4 regions of the Sphingobacterium sp. Ag1 genome follow, and region 4 is predicted to be linked to each of the others. Evidence: riboswitches for the same ligand, from Rfam matches in the RefSeq annotation. Region 4 holds a riboswitch; each other region holds the start of a gene.

Region 1 (3,178 bases), on a different contig from region 4:
CTGAACATCATGTTTCCAGGCGATTTTGGTGAGTTCGCCCAAGGTTTCGAGCTCCGCAAATTGAGCTGCATCGTTTGCATCTGCAATAGCTCCGGGGCGAAGACCGTCGCCAAGTGAAAAAGCCACATCATATTGTTTCATAATTTCGCATATTTCCTCAAAATGGGTATAGAGAAAATTTTCTTTGTGATGAAAAAGACACCATTTGGCCATGATAGAGCCGCCTCTGGAGACAATTCCAGTAACTCGGGATGCCGTGAGATGGATATAACGAAGCAATACGCCGGCGTGTATGGTAAAGTACGAAACACCCTGTTCGGCCTGTTCAATCAAGGTATCTTTGAATATTTCCCAGGTTAAATCCTCGGCCACCCCCTTTACTTTTTCGAGCGCCTGATAGATCGGTACTGTACCGATTGGGACTGGCGAGTTACGGATAATCCATTCGCGGGTTTCGTGAATATTTTTGCCAGTGGATAGATCCATGATGGTATCAGCCCCCCAACGACAGGCCCATACCGCTTTCTCAACTTCTTCCTCTATGCTTGAACTTACGGCGCTGTTGCCAATATTGGCATTGATTTTAACAAGAAAGTTGCGTCCGATAATCATAGGTTCACTTTCAGGGTGATTAATATTATTGGGTATGATTGCTCTTCCAGCGGCGATTTCTTCACGGACAAATTCGGGCGTAATAGCCTTGTTGGGAGTTCGGGCTCCAAAATTTTGCCCCCGATGCTGATGATCCATTCCAGGGGTACTAGCTTCCAACTGCTCAATACGTTGGTTTTCCCGGATAGCAACATACTCCATTTCCGGGGTAATGATGCCTTGCTTTGCATAATGTAATTGGGTGACATTCTTGCCGGCAGAGGCTACTTTCGGTTTGTGGCTATAGGCAAATCGGAGTTCGTCCAACGTTGGATCAGAAAGTCGTTTCTGTCCATATTCAGAGCTGATGCCAGTCAATTGTATGACGTCCTGACGATCCAAAATCCACTGTTCGCGAAGGCGTGGGAGCCCCTTTCGGATATCGATCTGGACGGTGTCATCCGTGTAGGGGCCAGAAGTATCATAGATTGTTACCGGCGGATTAATTTCGATCTGTCCATTCGTTAATTTGGTTGGGCTCAAGGAGATTTGACGCATAGCGACTTGAATAGGAAATAGTTTTCCGGCTACAAAAATTTTCTTTGCATTTGGAAAGGGGGATTGCGTAATTGTTTCAGCTGTCATTTTTTCTGTATTGTGGTGAATTACTCGGTTGATTTTTTTGAAAGGCTATCCGCCCTGAGATGCGGTGATTAAGATAATCTGATCATAAGGCTTAACTGTCGTCGTAGCCCAGTCCTTTTTGGGGATGACTTGGTTGTTGATGGCTACAGCCACACCCTGGGTTTTGCCAGATAATTCCAAAAGTAACAAGCCTTCAAGTGAAGTAAGTGCGGGATCGAAAAATCGAATTTGATGGTTTATTGTAAGTTCCATTCCTTAATTTTTTTGGTAAAACTTTAGGAATGGCTGCACAAAGGCGCAGCAATGCACCTTGTAGACAGCTCACTTTTCCCTACGCCAGTATGATCCGGATCAGGTTCTAAGGGTAAAATCTCAGCCTGCATGAGCAGACACCCCTAAAGTTGCGACTAATATAAGGTTATTTTTATGAAAGTTGCAAGAAATTTATTTTGCTGTCTGAGGTATATCGTGCAGGAAAGGACAGGTCACTATGTGGAAAATATTTGATATATTAGATTTTTAAATCAGCTAAAACAATTTAACAACCACCAAGAATAGTACCTTTTCATGCGTAGGATTTTATTAACAATACTGTTGTGTATAGCGAACAACACTTATGCCCAACCTAGAAGCAACTGCATCGCCGTACAGTTGACGTGCGAACATCTGGTCAATCCATTGGGTATCGACGCAACCCAGCCGAGACTTAGCTGGCGCCTTGAGGACCAACGTAAAGGTGCGGTACAACAGGCTTATCAGATCCTTTTAGGGCAAGATTCGCTGGCACTACTGAAGGAGACGAAAAATAGCTGGGATAGTGGCAAACAGCTCAGCTCGTCCATGTTAGTGCCCTATAACGGCGTACAGTTAAAGCCACAGACCACGTATTTCTGGAAGGTTAAGGTCTGGGATAAGGATGGTATATCAACAAGTTCTAAAATAGCATCGTTCGAAACTGGAATGATGGGAATGGACCTTTGGAAAGGAAAATGGATTAGCGACAATAAGGATATTCATGCGCGAGAAGCGCCTTATTTTAGAACAGAATTTAAGATAAATAAGCCGATAAAGTCTGCGCGCGCGTATATTGCCACTGCAGGGCTATATGAGCTTTCCATGAATGGTCAACGCGTAGGAGACCATCGCCTGGATCCAATGTATACTCGATTCGACCGGCGTACATTATATGTCGTGACGGACGTAACCCGGCAGCTCCAACAAGGAGAGAACGCTATTGGCGTTGTTTTGGGGAATGGCTGGTATAATCACCAACCACTAGCGGTTTGGAACTTTGATAAAGCACCGTGGCGGGCCCGACCAACATTCTGTTTAGAGCTGAAAATCGTTTATACAGATGGTACAGTAGAAACTATTGTTTCAGATAAGCAGTGGAAAACAGCTTCGGGACCAATTAATTATAATAATATTTACACTGGTGAGCATTATGATGCAAGACTGGAAATACCCAACTGGGACAAACCTAAATATGATGATTCAACTTGGCAGGCTGTTCAGTATAGAAATGCGCCATCTGCACATATCGTTTCCCAACAGATGGTACCGATTCGGCTCGTGAAGTCCTATAAGCCCAAATCAGTGACAAAGATAGACCAACGTACTTATGTTTTCGATATGGGCCAAAATATGGCTGGGATTACAAAAGTTAAAGTCAAAGGAGCTGCAGGGACTATGCTACGTATCAAGCATGGTGAACGATTGTCGGCAGATGGGCGTCTTGACCTGTCCAATATCGATGTTTATTATCGGGGCGATAAGGAAAAGGAACCCTTTCAAACGGACATTCTGACCTTAAGCGGTCGTAATGATGAGTTTATGGCAAAGTTCGGTTACAAAGGGTTTCGTTACGTCGAAATTAGCAGTAGTGCGGCAATTGCATTGGATAGTTCGGCTGTGACCGCTTATTTTATGCATAGTGATGTGC
Region 2 (3,178 bases), on a different contig from region 4:
GCTCCCTCGGGCCCTTCTTGGCAGAACTCCAACAATGAATCCAGTGCAAAATCATCGCCCTCGCCCTCGATATAAACAGAACCATCTTTTAAATTGACAACAAAGCCCCTAACACCGACCTGATCCGCAACCGCCTTGGTTGTCAATCTAAAAAAGACTCCTTGTACTTTACCTCTTATTGAAATATTCAAATGTTTCATCTGTAACTTATTTTTTCTTCCATCGGTCAGATGGAACTTACCATGACTATAGTTTCGTTATTACAGCCATGGACGATTCAATAAGAGCAAAAGTACAGAAGTTTTAGGGAATTAAATACTACGCTAAACGTTTTACCTTAACATCTTCATTTAGGCGCATGTGTTCCATCCCTTGCAACAACACAATCCCTGGTTTTTTACCCACTTCGAGTGACCCAAATTCATCCTCAATGTTCAACGCGATAGCGCCATTGATTGTAGCCCATTGAATGGTCTGCAAGAAATCGAGATCTTCAAAGTGCGCATGCAATACCTTTAGCTCCTCCAAAATAGACAATGTGTCGTTTGAAGCTAAACTGTCCGTTCCGATTACTAAACGCTGTCCGGCATTCATAAAATTCTGAACCTTTGGTAATGTTCCTTCAATATAAAGATTGGCCTTTGGACAAAGACACCACATCACATCACGATCCATGCGCTCTACAAAATCCAGATCTTTCAGCGAGGTATAGGTATTATGAACCAACAATAATTTATTGGGGTAAGGTAAATAAGGAAGATAAGACTGAATCGAGTTTCTTGCCTGTGCCTTAATCGCATCGGCGTTTTTCCCTATACTTTTATAAAAGTCCAAGAACTCTCCCATTTTATAACGGAACAATTTATTCTCCTCTTCACTTTCTTGATTGTGAATACTGATAATATTTGTTTCCGGAACCATCTTCTTGAATTTTTTGAAAAGGACCTTCGAACAAGAATAGGGCGCGTGCGGCGTAATGGATACATGCCCATTCCTAAACTCCTGCGTCAACGATTTAGCCTCCTTTAACTTAAAGTCCGCTTCTTCAGGTTCAATTCCGAGTACCTCCACAAAGGTGTGATATAGGAGCTGTGAATCTTCTTTCAATTTTGAGGAATTATCGGTGTTGGCATGATCTCCGACTGCGACAATACCATTTTCGTACATCTCTCGATCGGCTTTTGCCATAGCCTCGTCTATTTTTTTCATCGACGCCGACCGCGTTGTCATCACCTTACTGAGAAAGCTCGGAAGCCCTGTACCTTTAGGAACAATACCTTTCATATGCGACAATTCAATGTGGCAATGTGCATTGATAAAACCTGGAATTATCACTCCTTCATATTTCTCAACCTTCGCTTTATCTGAAGGTGTAAATGAAGTTGGGTCATAGATACCTTGAATTACCCCCTCCTCATCCACCGAAACAATGCCATCTTTTATTGGCATTGAAGTAATCGGCAGAATATAATTAGCGCTTAAATACTTTAACATTTTATCTCCTCACTATCAATTTAGTAACTAAAAATTTTTGACCTGTATGAATACATACCCTAGTAGAAAAATTCATGCCAAGGTACCTAAAAAGAACAATAAATACCAAAAACAACAATTTGCACAAAATTTTAACCAAAAAGAAATAATAGCATAAATACCCTCTTTTGTATTTGTCATAAATTACTTCTTTATACTTCATTTCAATTTTAAATTTATATATTCGCAGCATCGAATAGGGGTGCCTTGTTTTGTCAGGAACACAAATAAAGGCTGAGATTATACCCAACAGATTAAATTCTGTACACCTGATCCAGATAATGCTGGCGTAGGGAGAGGTTAGTTAAATAGTGCGGTCATAGTAACCCCTTGCTATGATTTGTTTAACTCAAACAAAATACATTACCATGATCAAATTTTTGATTTGTAGCTCCTTAGCTACTATTTCAAGCCAAATTGCCATTGCGCAACAAAATCTGACAATTAAAGCTGTAGACAATACCAATCAGACCCCTTTGCAGTATGTTTCCATATCCATAGATGGACAAGCATCCTTCGCTGGCCAATCGGACACAAATGGACTGATCAAACTATACCGTATCAATACAGGTAAACACCAGATTCAGGTATCTTCTCTTGGATATAAAACATGGAGCCGAAATGTGGATGTTAAAGACAATTTGGAGCTCACCGTAGCATTAGAACCGAATACCATTCAAATGGAAGAAGTGCTTGTTCAATCTACCCGTGCCAAAAGGAATGCCCCAACAACCTTTAAAAATATCTCCAAAGAAGAAATAACACGTAACAACCTCGGCCAGGATATCCCATTTCTTCTAAATCAGACCCCATCCGTGCAGGTGAATTCCGATGCCGGTGCGGGCATAGGTTATACAGGAATGACGATCAGGGGATCCGACAATCAACGAATCAACGTAACACTCAATGGAATCCCCCTAAATGATGCGGAGAGCATGGGTTCCTTTTTTGTAAACCTTCCCGACTTTGCCTCTTCTACCGAGAGCATCCAAGTTCAGCGTGGTATTGGGACCTCGACGAATGGTGCCGGATCATTTGGAGCCTCATTGAATATTCAGTCCAATACTCTAGTAGAAACCCCTTACGCAGAACTCAACAATTCATTTGGCTCTTATAATACTTGGAAAAATACGGTCAAAGTTGGTACCGGACTAATTGACGACAAATTTGCCTTCAATGCCAGATTATCTCGAATAAGTAGCGATGGTTACATCGAAAGAGGTAGTTCAGACTTACAATCTTTCTATGTGGACGGAGGCTATTATGGCAAAAAACATATTTTAAAAGGAATTGTATTCTGGGGAAAAGAAAAGACCTATCAAGCCTGGAATGGCGTTCCTGAACCATTGATTACAGGAGATCGGTCGCGCATGGATGATTATGCTGATAATGCACTCGAAATTTCCGGTGCCGAGAAGGATCGTTTCATGAACGCTGGCCGGAATTATAACCTATACACGTATAAAAATCAAACAGATAATTATACGCAGAAACATCATCAACTTCATTATACCAATATACTGAACGACAAATTGACGCTCAATACAGCCTTACACTATACAAGAGGTTATGGTTACTATGAAGAAATGAGACCGGGAGATAAACTAAGTAAATACGGTTTGCCTAACGTCATCATTGGTAAAGA
Region 3 (3,178 bases), on a different contig from region 4:
GGCTTACACCAAGGTGGTCGACAGCGCACATTTGTTGACTTTCTAGCTGTTGAACAGCTTCTATGGACCAGCCTATGGTTAATTTGTCACCATATTTTTCGCGAATAGCGAGCGGCTGCACATCATTTTGCCCCACATGTATTCCCCATGCCTCGATTTTTGCAGCGATTGCTACGGCATCATTGATCACGAGCGGAATACCGTAATGATCGGTCAGTTTTTTCAAACGGATGGCTTTATCCAAAAATGTGGCCGGATCGTCAGCTTTTTCGCGTAATTGAATAAGATCGACTCCACCAATGATGGCTTCTTCGGCGACATTGAGCCAATGTTGAGGATAACAGTCCCGCTCAGAAATTACCAAATATAAAGGGTAGGGAAAAAGCGGATTAATGCGCATAACATTTGATCTTGAGCTTTGATTTTAGACGTTCTGCATTGAGCTGATAGAGCTCATCATAGAGGTTCAATTGTAGGGTACCCGGGCCAGTGGCTTTTTGGGCCGCGAGTTCTCCAGCCAAGCTCAAAATGGACACGCCGGCAACAGCTGCTTCAACATATTGGTCTGTAACACCTAGAAATGCACCAATAAGTGCAGTAGCACTACAGCCAAGTCCTGTTACTTGCGTCATTAAAGGGGCGCCATTAAAGACTTCAACCCTGTATTGTTCGGAAAGAATATAGTCTACTTCTCCGGAAATACAGATAATGGAGCCGGTTTGTTTTTGCAATAATTGGCCAAATCGGAGTGCATCCTTACTAGCTGTCGTGCTGTCGACTCCTTTTGTGTTCGGTTGGTTGAAATTGTACAGCGTCATGATCTCTGATGCATTTCCCCGAATAACCGTTGGTTTGAGATCAAGTAGATTGGCTAATAAATCATTGCGGAATGCCGATATTCCGGCACCCACGGGATCAAGTACCCATGGCCGTCCAATGGTATTGGCATGTTCGGTAGCAACCAGCATAGCTTCGGCTGTATCTTCACTCAAGGTGCCGATATTAATGACAAGAGCTTGCGCAATATCGACAACTTCGCGTACTTCTAAAGGACTGTGAACCATCACAGGGGACGCCCCTAGGGCTAAAAGTGCGTTGGCGGTATTGTTCATCACGACAAAGTTTGTGATGTTGTGTACAAGGGGTTTTTCAACCCTCAGCTGCGCTAATAAATTGATAATTGAATCTTCCATTCTTTTACATGTGCTAAGATGTACGGTGCGGCCTTGGGGGGAAGAAGAGCGATAGCCTGTGCAGAAGGAGTATGCTGTACAGTGGATTTTTGCTTTTCCCTACGCCGGTATAAACCGAATCAGGTTCAAAGGGACTATCTCAATTCTATACAGAATACCCCCAAAGCCATACCAAACTTAAACAAAAAAGTGGACTTTTCATATTTATCATTTTTCGATCACTTCGCTCGCTGAATTAATCGGTCGTATTTTGATCGGCACTAATTTCAGTATACAGGGTAGGGACGTAGGTGACTCGGGCGAAATTTTTGGTTAAAAGTTCTGTTTCTAAAATCTTTCCACCCTGAAACTTTAAGAACTTCTCGCGCCAAATCTCATTTTTACGAAAGAACTGATTGTCTATTTTGAGAAAGTGATGTTCTTTTTCAAAGACATGGTATGCAAAATCCAGCTCCTGATCGATCCTCAATTCGCCCTCTAAACATTTCTCTGTAAACCAGAGGTTGATCTGGAAGGTGTAAGGCGTGTTGTTGGTGAATTGATAATCACGGTAGTTATAAAATACGGTAGCCCCACTGCCGAATGGCAAAACACGACCATCGTCAGGAAAAGGATCGAAGGAGTGATGATAACGTTCGCTGACGGTGAGTGGACTATGGATAACAAGCCAATGGATGAGATTGGATATTTGACAGATTCCACCGCCAATACCCGCCCTTGCTTCACCGAAGGATAACTCCATGCCGGGCAGATACCCTTTCTTTACGGTGGGAAGCCCCACGAGTTTACAAAATGAAAAGGTTTCCTTCGGTCTGATCAGAATGCTATTGATCTGTGCTGCTGCAATTTTTAGGTTGGTCACTTTGTTGATCTGCAATTGCATATTATTTTCGCCCAGCTTTTTTAATAATACAGACTGATGCTTTTTAATACGAAAGGGAAGTTTTTCAGCTGATTTAACTGTGCTGTATTTTTTGTCGTCAAATAGCCAGACGGCTTTTCGCTGCATTCTTCTTACCCATACTGCAAAAAAATAGAGTATGGGGTGCTGTTGACTGATCAGTTTTCTTTTTTTCAATACGATGTTTATTTATCGCTATCAAAATTAATGCAGAAATCTATCTTTTGCCGCTTTTTTTGATTTTGTCCTGCGTTTTTACTGTATAAGGAGGTAGAACTTTTGTTCCATCGGGTGTATACTGTCTTTTCGGTCTATGTCTATTGCGGTTTTCTTGTTTGTACGTATTTGCCCGTGAGCTTCCCATGCCCGTTATAGTTCCAGTTTTCATACGTACAGTTTCCCAAATCTTTTACAATTGATTTTTGTTGCAATACTCCCTTGAAGTAGAATTCATCAACTGTTTCGTTGGCCCGGTAGGATCGCTTGATTTCCGCTGTGAGTTGGTCATTTTGGTCGAAGGTTTGGCGTAGTATATAATCACTTGTTTTCGGATCGCTATACGCATAACGGACCCGACTTTCCCTTTGATCATTTCTGCCCGACACCTCTTCGTTAATGCGATTCTGTTTGTCATAACTGTAAATGGTCCAATCTATCCGCTGGTATAAAAAATGAATGGATTCACTTTTTACAACCTGGAGTTTGCTGTTCAAGTGGTCTATTGTCGCTGTTTGTAATGTTGGATCGTAGGAAACAATGGCGTTTGGGAGATAACGGTAAATGGTGCTGTTGCTCCATTTGCTGTTTTGAAGGTACTGTATGGAGTCGATAAGTCCGAATTGATTATAGCATCTTTTGCTGAAATAATTATTTCCGCCGGAAAGATTGTTGGATGTGAGCTCTTTGCCTTCTTCATATACAGTCGTCACAATTGCTCCAGTTTCCACCTCATTTTCATCGGAAAACTGCTGCATGACGTACGTGCCGTCACATTGATTTTTACGCTGACTGTAGTAAAGAGGGAGAGCTGTATTGGCGATAATAGCCGCTGCATATTGCCTGGATGGAATAAATTGCACTTGTG
Region 4 (3,178 bases):
AAGCCGTAGCCTCCAATCCAAATGTATCCCAATCATAGTGAATCAGTACATGATCCCGATCGACAAAAAATGACTTGATCAGTGGTTCACCCTTTTCATCCAATACGGGTTTTCCCGCCTCCTGAATTGCGGCATTTAATGTGAAGTGGGTTAAATGCGGTGCTCCGGTAGCGTATCTCCAGAAACCACGGAGTCGATAGTGGTCCCCTTCACGCGTAGCAGTACCAGATGCCTGTCCACTACCCCCGAAACAAACCCGATCCGTTTCGAAAATTTGATTTCCTATAAGGGGATCAATAAAACCGACAAAGAGATTTGCTCCTGAACATAACGTGACTGTCCAGGCTAATCCCCCATCCCAATAAGCCAGCTCAGCCAATAAACTGAGTCCTTCAGGTACACTTAACCCCAATCCACCTAATGCACGGGGAACCCAAATCTTAAACCACTTCCGACGGTAAATCAGCTGCAATTGTCCATCTGACAACGTTTTCTGCTGAATTCCTTTTGCCTGATTATCTTTCAGTATAGCGATATCTTCGCTATTGAATTGCATATCTTTCTTCACGTATTATTCTCCTCCAATTAAAATACCCACTAAATGCCATAACAAATAAAAATAACGTCAAGCCCGAATAAAGAAACAGCCCTTTATGGATCAGTAAAGGAATTGCCATCAGATTACTGATATTCAACAATATCCAGTTTTCTATCTTCCGCTTTGCCAATAACCACATCCCTGCCCAAGCTGTACAGGAAACTGCAGAATCCCAAAGCGGTACATCAGAATCTGTTAAGTGTACCAATCCGAAATAAAACAAGAGAAAACCGGCGGCACAAATTCCCCCGACTATCCACCATTCTTTCGGCTCACAGTGTGTTATGGGCGTAGCTACGTCACGACTATATTTCCAATAGATCCAGCCATAGATGCTCATGATCAAATAATAGAGATGTAGCAATATTTCGGCATATAGTTTCGCATGGAATAATACGTATACAGAAATTAAGATCCCAATAATCCCAAAAATGTAATTGATGGATTTATTTTGCCGGGAAAACCAAACTTGTAAAACACCAAAGGATACCCCTAGCCATTCCGCAATGGTGGCCTGTTGAATCTGTTTTATAAAAGCTTCGAGAATTGTTTCAGAAGTCATCGCCTTGTTTATTATTTCGTGTCATTCATAATAAACCTATGGGAGAGAAACGGCTATTTTGATTGAAATTAAATCCCTACGCCAGCATTACCTGGATCAGGTATATAAAAGCGATTGTACAAGGAGGTACAATCGCTTCTATTGGGTATAATCTCAGCCGAGAATGACCACGGTCATTCCAAGCACCCCATAAGTATATTTTCGGTCGAATTGATTATTCTATAGCAATCAATTTCAACGCTTTGTGCGTACGCGTACGCGTTTCTTTACAAAGTTGCGCATCGTCGTTCAATGATTTCCCATGCGAAGGAATCATCTCACGTAGTTTTTTACGGTATTCATCTGATTTGGCACGTTCAGGAAAACATTTCTTCAACAGGCTGATCATAATAGCAACAGAAGTGGAAGCCCCAGGAGACGCTCCTAATAGCGCAGCAATAGAACCATCGGCACTAGACACTACCTCTGTACCGAATTCCAAAATTCCACCTTTCTTTTCATCTTTTTTGATGACCTGAACACGTTGCCCTGCTTTTTCAATGACCCAATCTTCCAATTTAGCTGTAGGCATAAATTGTTTTAAGGACTCCAGTTTATCTTTAGGTGACTTCATGACTTCAGTAATAAGATACTTCGTCAAAGGTAAATTATCAAGTCCGGCTGATAACATCGGACGGATATTAGACAATTTGATAGAAGCCGGTAAATCGAAGTAAGACCCCTGTTTTAAGAACTTCGTTGAGAAGCCTGCATAAGGTCCAAACAATAAGGCTTGCTTGCCATCAATATAACGTGTATCCAAGTGCGGTACCGACATTGGCGGCGCACCGACAGAAGCTTTACCATATACTTTCGCATGGTGTGTATTAATGATCTCTTCATTCACACAACGTAGCCATTGGCCTCCCACCGGGAATCCACCATAACCTTTTGCTTCTGGTATGCCGGATTTTTCCAACAATAACAAGGAGTGACCACCGGCACCAATGAATACAAATTTTGCTTTGATTTCTCTCTTCTTTCCTGTCTTTAAATCTTTGACTTCCACTTCCCAACGACCATCGTCTTCACGATCGATGTCAATTACTTCGTGGTTTAAGGAAATCGAAATATTTTCTTTATTTTCAAGATTTGCGATCAAATCACGCGTCAATGAACCAAAGTTCACATCCGTACCGAGATCCATTTTTGTTGCAGCGATTTTTTCGTCTGCCGCACGTCCTTCCATCATTAATGGAATCCATGATTTCAATAATGTTGTATCTTCCGTATACTCCATTCCCTTAAACAAATTTTGGGTCGTCAACGTTTCCCATCTTGTTTTTAGAAATTTAGCGTCTTTTTCACCAAAAACCGCACTCATGTGTGGAATGCTACGGATAAAATTTTCAGGTTGTGCAATAATGCCTTTATCAACAAGATAGGACCAGAATTGCTTAGACACTTCAAATTGCTCGGCAATTTTCACTGCTTTATCAATCTTGACAGAACCATCTTTCTGTTCGGGGGTATAATTCAACTCGCATAAAGCAGAGTGACCCGTGCCAGCATTATTCCATGCGTCAGAACTTTCAGCAGCCACAACATCCAAACGCTCAAGAATTTCAATATTAATGTCTGGGCTTAATTCATTGATTAGAGTACCCAAAGTAGCACTCATAATACCGGCGCCGATTAGAACAACGTCAACTTCTTTATTTGATTTTTTGCTCATGTTTTTGTGATTGATGCAAATTTAATATAGTTTTTGGTAAACGTCCAAGTCTTTTGTCAAAAAACTGTACTTTTTAGAACCACTTATTCAAAAATACCATTGATTTATTAAAATAATCCTAAGTGAGCGATCGCTTACCGTAAAATTCTAAAATTGTTTATTAAAAACACTCCCCTACTCCAAGATAAACACCAGGTCAGCACACAATGTTTTTCTATTTTAACCCGTTATTTATCGAAAGATTTTGTGTTATAATATAGTTTTAACATTTTTGCAGAACATCGACGGGCAATAGCGTATACAG

The links. Region 4 has a riboswitch for thiamine pyrophosphate ahead of pnuC (nicotinamide riboside transporter PnuC). Riboswitches for the same ligand answer to the same signal wherever they lie in the genome.
Region 1: it holds a riboswitch for thiamine pyrophosphate, as region 4 does, so the genes downstream of both, thiS (sulfur carrier protein ThiS) here and pnuC (nicotinamide riboside transporter PnuC) in region 4, are expected to answer to the same signal.
Region 2: it holds a riboswitch for thiamine pyrophosphate, as region 4 does, so the genes downstream of both, AAW12_RS16830 (TonB-dependent receptor) here and pnuC (nicotinamide riboside transporter PnuC) in region 4, are expected to answer to the same signal.
Region 3: it holds a riboswitch for thiamine pyrophosphate, as region 4 does, so the genes downstream of both, thiM (hydroxyethylthiazole kinase) here and pnuC (nicotinamide riboside transporter PnuC) in region 4, are expected to answer to the same signal.

Annotation. Positions count from the first base shown of each region.
Region 1 covers NZ_LBGU01000031.1:43,203-46,380, forward strand. Annotated here, with positions in the region: gene thiC (phosphomethylpyrimidine synthase ThiC) at 1-1,236, opposite strand, end outside; gene thiS (sulfur carrier protein ThiS) at 1,282-1,488, opposite strand; TPP riboswitch at 1,548-1,643, opposite strand; gene AAW12_RS07345 (alpha-L-rhamnosidase) at 1,804-3,178, shown strand, end outside.
Region 2 covers NZ_LBGU01000042.1:181,665-184,842, reverse strand. Annotated here, with positions in the region: gene AAW12_RS16845 (acylphosphatase) at 1-200, opposite strand, end outside; gene AAW12_RS16840 (amidohydrolase family protein) at 319-1,494, opposite strand; TPP riboswitch at 1,722-1,847, shown strand; gene AAW12_RS16830 (TonB-dependent receptor) at 1,902-3,178, shown strand, end outside.
Region 3 covers NZ_LBGU01000043.1:774,044-777,221, forward strand. Annotated here, with positions in the region: gene thiE (thiamine phosphate synthase) at 1-400, opposite strand, end outside; gene thiM (hydroxyethylthiazole kinase) at 390-1,193, opposite strand; TPP riboswitch at 1,273-1,365, opposite strand; gene AAW12_RS20540 (VanW family protein) at 1,429-2,271, opposite strand; gene AAW12_RS20545 (hypothetical protein) at 2,412-3,178, opposite strand, start outside.
Region 4 covers NZ_LBGU01000044.1:272,036-275,213, reverse strand. Annotated here, with positions in the region: gene AAW12_RS21950 (hypothetical protein) at 1-556, opposite strand, end outside; gene pnuC (nicotinamide riboside transporter PnuC) at 543-1,160, opposite strand; TPP riboswitch at 1,216-1,360, opposite strand; gene AAW12_RS21940 (malate:quinone oxidoreductase) at 1,375-2,874, opposite strand.